2 regions of the Rossellomorea sp. ABR4_004 genome follow, and region 2 is predicted to be linked to the other one. Evidence: riboswitches for the same ligand, from Rfam matches in the RefSeq annotation. Region 2 holds a riboswitch; the other holds the start of a gene.

Region 1 (4,216 bases), on a different contig from region 2:
ATTTCGGGTGTTGAATTGCTTAAAGACTATCATAGAGTGGCCCATGACCGGATTCATGTGTTTGGTTTTTCCCGTGGTGGGGTCATGGCGCTAATGACAGGTATCGAGCAGAGGGACGTCACCTCCGTTGTTACATGGGGAGGAGTATCGGATATGTTCTTAACATATGACGAACGGAAGGATCTCAGGAGAATGATGAAACGAGTCATAGGGGGCAGTCCCAATAAAGTTCCGGAACGATACGAATGGCGTACCCCACTATACGAATTAGAAAACCTAAAGGCTCCCGTATTGATCATTCACGGTGAAAAGGATCAGAACGTTTCAGTTGAGCATGCATATAGATTAGAAAAAAGACTGAAAGAATTGGAGAAATCTGTTTCGTCCCGATACTTCAAAGAGTTTACGCATTATTTTCCACCACGAAAGAATCAACAAATTGTCTCCATGCTATGCACATGGATGAAAAATCAATAGACAGTGGTGTATTAAATAAGGCTCTTCTTTGATCAAAGCTTGTAGCTATCTTAATGAAGAAAGTAATAGTTGATTTCCGCTACAGGATGCTCGCTTTCCGCGGGGCTGGCGGTGAGCCTCCTCGGCTTCGCCTCCGGGGTCTCACCATCCAGCACATACTAATTGACAGAGCCTAGGCAGTTCTTATGTTAAAATAGAGCAAATAAAAAAAGGATTGAGGTCAAGCGAAATGGGAATGGGCTTGGAGTTAAACACGATGATTGTGACAAAAGGAAAAGAAGTGCGGAAAGAAGAGAATCTGTTCGAGCTTCAAAAGAATGGATATCGTCTTTATCCTATGCATATTCCGATAGATGTCAGAAAAACGAAACACAGTGATCCCAGTGGTTACGGAAGGATCGAAAAGATGGAGTGGACGGATGAGAAAACGACGATCCTGTATCGGTTGATTTCCTTGAATTCCACGAACTAAGTAAAGGAGGGCTGTAAACATTCGCTTACAGCCCTCCTTTTATTGTATTTCCTCATATAAAATATAGCGATTATCCTCTGTCTGGGCGATCAGGTAGTTGCTGTGATCCTTCACGCTATAGATGGGTGTCCCTTTTTTCAGTGTATTTGCCGTGAAGTCATTGACAGGGTGATATTGACTGTCAATCTTTTCTTTAATAGCCCCGAGCTTTTCATCCAGGACCAGCTTCTTCTCCTCAGGGACCTTCACATATTCCTTCTTGTTCACCACCATCATATCCCCGTATCCACATAATTCATAGGATGCAGGTTCTTTGTCGCCGCATGCACTCAATAAGAATACGCATAATATCAAAACAACCAATCGCTTCATGTTTTTCCTCCTTATCATTTCTTCACATACTCAAAAGATATTCAAGCTTGTACGTCAACATGTTTGTTTTTTCTGCAAAACTTCATCAACTTTCATATGGATATAGTGGTATAATGTTCCTTAAGTGAATAAACCCACGCAGAAATTAGGTGCTGATCTTTAGCATAAAGGGAATTCGGTGTGAATCCGAAGCTGTTTCCGCAACTGTAAGTGCTGACGAAATAAGAAGAAAACCACTATTTGATCATTCAGATGGGAAGGTTCTTAGAGTAGGCTGACGCACGAGCCAGGATACCTGCCTTTTTTTCATCGTATTATGCTCTTCGGAAGTTAAGGGTATGGTGCGGCTTTTTAGCATCTCTATTTTCATATGGATGACAACTGCCGGCCAATATTCTTGGGTGGTTTTTTTGTGTTTATGTACCCTCCCGGAAGATACGATAGGTGTTTCACAAACATCATTCAGAAAGGAGGAACTTACATATGGCAAAGGATTTCCGCTACTTATGTTATCCCTATATGCGTGAGTCTGTTTCAACCGTAGATTTTGAGATCCGGACCGATTCACTGTCGACTAAAATCGGACTCGCGTCATCATTGACGGAACACTTACCGAAAGTGCACGACGATTTACTATATTTAGCTGAGATGGCGTACCATCTCAATGGCTCGGTGCGGGGGATGACGGCCATCATGGAAGAGGACTTGAATAAATTGAGCCAAATGTACGACCGTTATGTGTTGGAAGTCGAGGATCGTATCCAAACCTTTGTCCTTCCTCAAGGCTGTACAGCCGCATGTACGCTTCATACCTGTCGCAGTGAAGCGAAAAAGTCCGTCCGTGCCTTACATAAAGTCAGTACTGAGATGAAAGTGGAGAATATTTTATTTAAATACGCTCATTTACTGGCAAATGTCCTGTTTGTAATGGCTGTGTATGTGAATAAATGTGAAGGGATTGAAGAAATTCCTTTTGTGAGTAAATCGTATCGCGAAAAAAATATAGAGAAGCGGGGAAGATGAAATATGAAAAAGTCATGGTTAAGTAGTTTACTATTATCAATTATCCTGGTTGTTGTCGCAGGGTGCAGCAATGGGGAAGAAGTAACATCCACAAAGGAAGTCAAGCCTGAAAATGAGTCTTATTCTGTGACTGATGACAGGGGGGAAAAGATTAGCTTTGAGAAAGTGCCGGAAACCGTTATTTCCTTACAGCCGAGTAACACAGAGATTCTCTTTGCCATCGGAGCTGGAGATAAGGTAGTCGGGGCAACTGAATTCGACAACTATCCTGAAGAAGCGAAAGAGATTAAAAGAGTATCGGATTCCATGACGGTCAATGCTGAAGAGGTCATTGCGCTAAAGCCTGATGCTGTCATTGCCTATACCACTGGAGATGATGCCGGAGTGAAGCAGCTTGAGGAGGCAGGATTAAACGTATTCGTCATTCAATCTGCCCAAACCTTTGAAGATGTTTATGGGGATATTGAACAAATTGCAACGGTAATGGGAGTAGAGAAGAAGGGGGACGAATTGGTAGACGGCATCAAGCAACAAATTTCAGATGTGAAAGAAAAGGTAAGTACACTAAAGGAAAAAGAACAAGTATATTTTGAAATCAGTCCCTCCCCTGATATTTATACAGCAGGTGCAGAAACGTTTCAGCAGGAAATACTGGAAACGGCTGGGGTCGAGAATATTTTTGTAGACCAAAAAGGCTGGGTGAAAGTAGGCGAAGAAGAAATCATTAAACGGAATCCTAATATGATTTTGACGACAGTGGGGTATGTCGACGAGCCGACAGCTGAAATCAAGTCACGGGAAAGCTGGAAAGATGTAAATGCAGTGAAAAATGACCAAGTCTATTTCTTGGATTCAGACATTATGTCAAGACCGGGACCCCGTATTGGAGAAGCCGTTGAGCTAACAGCAAAAACCGTGTATCCAGATTTATTTTCCGAATAAGGTTGGATGTGAGGAGAGTAAGACAATGATTTGCAAGAGGAATCATTGTCTTTTTCTGATAGATTGTTACTTTTTATAGGTTTTATAAAGTAAACGTATTCGTACTGTCTTCTTTCTTAATAGCAACATTTTTTCGGGGAAATCCTTTTCATCACAAGTTCAACAATCTTCAACATTGTGATAAAGTTAACGTAACATCATTACGTTAGGAGAATTCAACATGAGCAAACTGGAAGTCATAGTCTTGAATGAGGAGGATGCCAAAGTTGCAGAAGCATCCGGAGCAGATCGACTTGAATTGGTGTCTGCCATACATGAGGGAGGATTAACTCCTGATTTTCATGTGATAGAAAAAGTATTAAAGACTGTTTCGATTCCTGTTCAGATTATGATCCGATTACATAGTAAATCTTTCTCGTATCAGTCTGATGAATTGCATACCATGGCCGATCAAGTTAGGACCATAGTTGAACTGGGAGGCTGTGGCATCGTTTTTGGCGCATTATCACATGAAGGTAAGCTTGATTCCCACGCTTTAAAAGAGATCGTACAAAGTGCGAAGGGTCAATCGATTACTTTTCACCGCGCTATCGACCAGTCAGATGATCCAGTAGCCTTATGTAAAGGAATATTCCATTCTGGCTTAAATGTTGATCGAATTCTCACATCAGGAGGAAAATCTGAAGTGAGTAAGGGACTGGATACGATTGGTGAACTGAGGGAAATAGAGAAAATGGGTGGTCCCATTATCATGCCAGGCTCGGGTTTAACGGTGAAAAATATAGGCGAAATACACAGCAAGCTAAAAGCAAGAGAATATCATGTAGGATCAGGTGTCTATCATAATGGGAGCTATGACTTAGGGATAGACTCTAAAAAGGTAATGGAAATCAAACGTGTGATTATGTCCTAATTTGATTTGTTACTATC
Region 2 (4,216 bases):
AATCGGGACTCTATAGAAGGATCGATCCAACGGAATAACCATCTGCTAGGGTTAATGGATATGAGACTTTCCCATCATGACATGTTCCACCATTTTAAAAGCGTAGAGTCACCTATTTTTTTCACAGATTACGAGAATTTATTCGGAACCCTTCATACCTTTTCATATTCCTATCAACATTCAAGGATCCTCACAACCATTGCCAGGAGCAGTCAGGTCCTGGACATAAACTTCCGGGATTGGGTGAATGGAGAAGGCATTCTTGAGGGGAGTTTAAATGGTTTTATTCAGGAGGGTTAGGAATCGGGAATTGTAATTTATAGGGGGCAATTAGAACATAAGTAATGGCCCCTTTTTTACTTAGGGGGCCATCATTGGTTGAACCAGCTATTCATTGATTTGTTGTTGCACCTGTTGGATTTTTTGTTGTGCTTTTTCAAGTTCCCTTTGAGCAAAGTGACACGCTTCTGATTCCATGCTATTTGAATTTACTTGTTTTAAATGAAGATGTGCTTTATGGATAATATCTTGTGCTTCTTGTAATTCGCTTTTAACGTTCATAGCCGTTCATCTCCTCACTAAATGATTCACCATTATCATGTGCAAGTCTTCAATGAATTACTCACCGAAATAAAAAAGAGAGAATGCCGCTGCCAAAGTCAGCAAGAACATTCTCCCCTTTTCATTATCTAGAAACCAATGGCTTATTTATATCCAATCAATTTTTTATACTGTTACATCCTTTTCCTCGTGATCTTTACGGATCTGATTTAACTCCTCCGTCAACCGCAGGAATTCCTCTTTGTTTCGATCACGTAATGATTGGTCGATTTTCTGTTCGAGTTGCTCTTTCCGGAATGTTAGCAGGGCCTTGTCCAAAATCATTTCTGCAAAAAGAGAGTCTATGCCGGGTACCTCGGACTGTGGTGAATTTAGCAAGTACTTCTTCATGAAAAATCAACTCCTTGACCTTTTTTCTATTATACTAACCATTATCTCAATATTCAAACATTTTAATTAAAAAAATTAAATTTAATTGAAGGGAAGGTAGTTGGAATCCAGTTTCATTGGATGGATAATAATACAAATAATAAAATAGTTTGTAATTTTTAGAAATATTTGATATGTTTGATTGGAAAACTGAATACGTGTAGAAGCAGGTGTAGAGGGATATGACGATCCTCTACTTAATAGGGAAGTTCGGTTAGAGTCCGACGCTGTCCCGCAACTGTAATTGGGAGCGATTCGAAAAAGCCACTGTCTTTAGAAATGTGAAGATGGGAAGGTTCGGAGAGTGATGATCATAAGTCAGGAGACCTGCCTGTTTCAGCACACATCAATACCTACGAGGATAGGGGGTGTTAAGTGCGAACGAGTGATCAACATTTTTTGTTTTGGCTTTTTGGGGGAGCAGAAAATGTTTATTTAAGCATCAGTTCGATCTTAACAACTTCTTTTTAGAAGTTGTTTTTTTATTGTCCATGAATAAACAAGACGGATTCGAGGTGAACTTCTTTGTATGGAACAGTTGAGTATTTTACCGATTACTTCAAAACGTGCATTATGAACAACTTCAGTGGAGAAAAGTCACTTATGCTTCCTTCGAATTATCAGCGATTGACAGAAGAAATCATGATGCGGATAGAAAAAAGTGAAGAAAAAGAAGTTTGTCTGAGTAATCTTGAAAGGGCTTACAACAAAATAAATGATGAGTTATTTGGAGATAGGAGGATGAGATGATTGGAAGCTAAAGAAAAATTTTTCCCGGGACTTGATGGTGTTGTTGCGGCAGAAACAAAGATCTCGTTTTTAGATACGGTACAAAGTGAAATTGTCATCCAGGGTTATGACCTTATTAAACTATCACAATCTAAAGAGTATATGGATATTGTCCATTTACTTCTGGAAGAGAGATTGCCGGATTCTGCAGAGAAAGAAGCGGTGGAAAAGGTGTTGAAAGGTGAATATGAAATACCTGGGGAACTGCTTGAAATATTCAAACAGCTTCCGGGAAATACACATCCCATGGATGGTCTTAGAACAGGAATTTCAGCACTTGCAGGACATGACAACAAACTCGATGATCGTTCATTACCCGTGAATAAAGAGAGGGCTTATCAACTTCTTGGAATGGTGCCCAACGTTGTAGCGAATAGCTATCGGATCATTCAGCAAATGGAGCCGATCCGTCCAAACGAAAATCTATCATACAGTGCAAATTTCTTTTACATGATCACTGGGCGAGTCCCTTCTCACCTGGAAGAAAAGATATTTGACCGTTCTTTAGTCCTTTATAGTGAGCATGAAATGCCGAATTCCACTTTCACGGCGAGGGTGATCGCGTCTACTCATTCTGATTTATACGGTGCTTTAACTGGTGCGGTGGCTTCCTTGAAAGGGAATCTTCACGGAGGGGCGAATGAAGCGGTTATGTACATGCTAAATGAAGCAGGCAGTGTGGCAGCATTTGAGGAGTTGCTCGAAATGAAAATGATGAAAAAAGAAAAGATCATGGGATTTGGGCATCGCGTGTATATGAAGAAGATGGACCCGCGGGCATTAATGATGAAGGAAGCGTTAAAAGAACTATGTGATGTAAAAGGCGACCACCTTTTATATGAAATGTGTGAAGCTGGTGAGAGAGTAATGGAGAGAGAGAAAGGGATCTATCCGAATCTTGATTATTATGCAGCTCCGGTCTATTGGATGTTGGGGATACCTATTCCACTATATACTCCAATCTTCTTTAGTGCCAGAACAGTCGGACTTTGTGCGCATGTGATTGAGCAGCACGGCAATAATCGACTCTTCCGTCCGCGAGTACATTATACAGGCGAGCGACGTGTATTTAATTAAACAACTGGGGAGTTGTAACGTCGCTCGCCTAATAGCAAATGGATATTTTGGCGAATACCCATTTATATCATAAATAACTTTTAACAGAAAAGGAAGGTATCTCATGCTGAAAACGAACGAAACGACGAAAACCGATGTGTTATTGGAAGAAATAGCTGATTATGTATTAGATAAAGATATCACAAGTACGGAAGCATATGAAACGGCACGCTATGTATTGTTTGATACGATTGGATGCGGAATTCTCGCTCTGAAATATCCGGAATGCACGAAGCTTCTGGGACCTGTCGTACCCGGGACAATTGTACCGAATGGGACTCGAGTGCCAGGTACATCGTTCGTCCTTGATCCTGTGAAAGGGGCATTCAACATTGGGTGCATGATCCGCTGGCTGGATTACAACGATACGTGGCTCGCTGCTGAGTGGGGACATCCATCTGACAACCTTGGAGGCATTCTGGCTGTAGCGGATTATGTAAGCCGGGTAAGGATTTCGGAAGGGAAAGAACCCTTACAAGTTCGGGATGTGCTAGAAATGATGATCAAGGCCCACGAGATTCAGGGAGTACTGGCCTTGGAAAATAGCTTGAATCGTGTAGGGCTCGACCATGTTCTATTTGTGAAAATTGCAACGACAGCTGTTGTAACGAAGATGTTGGGTGGATCTCGTCAGGAAATCATAAATGCGTTATCGAATGCATGGATTGACAATTCAAGCTTGCGAACATACCGACATGCTCCAAATACAGGCTCGCGTAAATCCTGGGCTGCAGGAGACGCAACAAGCAGGGGCGTTCACTTGGCAATGATGGCTGTAAAAGGTGAGATGGGCTATCCAACCGGACTTTCAGCGCCTGGATGGGGATTCCAGGATATACTCTTCAATAAAAAAGAATTGGTACTGGGCCGTCCGCTTGAATCGTATGTTATGGAAAACATACTGTTCAAAGTATCTTATCCGGCAGAATTCCATGCACAGACAGCAGCTGAGTGTGCGGTAAAGCTCCACCCAACAGTGATTAACCGACTTGATGAAATCGATGAAATCAGGATCATGACCCATGAATCAGCTATACGCATCATTGATAAAACAGGTCCTCTTCATAATCCGGCGGATCGCGATCATTGTTTGCAGTACATCACAGCCATCGGATTGCTCAAAGGCGATATCAGAGCGGAAGATTATGAAAATGAAACAGCCCTGGATCCAAGAATCGATTCCTTGCGTGAAAAGATGACCGTGGTAGAAAACAAACAATACAGTGAAGACTACCTTGATCCGAGCAAGCGCTCAATCGCAAACAGTGTACAAATTCATTTCACAGATGGATCCGTTACCGAAAATGTAGAATTAGAGTTT

Evidence for each region. Region 2 has a riboswitch for cobalamin ahead of ACXAF2_RS15075 (hypothetical protein). Riboswitches for the same ligand answer to the same signal wherever they lie in the genome.
Region 1: linked by a shared signal. The riboswitch ahead of ACXAF2_RS07290 (hypothetical protein) and the one ahead of ACXAF2_RS15075 (hypothetical protein) in region 2 are both predicted to bind cobalamin.

What each region holds. Positions count from the first base shown of each region.
Region 1 is NZ_JBSWVM010000001.1:1,387,447-1,391,662, reverse strand. Features, by position in the region: gene ACXAF2_RS07305 (alpha/beta hydrolase family protein) at 1-477, shown strand, start outside; gene ACXAF2_RS07300 (DUF2584 domain-containing protein) at 707-949, shown strand; gene ACXAF2_RS07295 (hypothetical protein) at 989-1,321, opposite strand; cobalamin riboswitch at 1,452-1,638, shown strand; gene ACXAF2_RS07290 (hypothetical protein) at 1,805-2,344, shown strand; gene ACXAF2_RS07285 (ABC transporter substrate-binding protein) at 2,348-3,286, shown strand; gene ACXAF2_RS07280 (copper homeostasis protein CutC) at 3,507-4,199, shown strand.
Region 2 is NZ_JBSWVM010000002.1:444,907-449,122, reverse strand. Features, by position in the region: gene ACXAF2_RS15090 (C45 family autoproteolytic acyltransferase/hydolase) at 1-300, shown strand, start outside; gene ACXAF2_RS15085 (hypothetical protein) at 388-561, opposite strand; gene ACXAF2_RS15080 (IDEAL domain-containing protein) at 727-951, opposite strand; cobalamin riboswitch at 1,142-1,339, shown strand; gene ACXAF2_RS15075 (hypothetical protein) at 1,516-1,740, shown strand; gene mmgD (citrate synthase) at 1,741-2,856, shown strand; gene prpD (2-methylcitrate dehydratase) at 2,960-4,216, shown strand, end outside.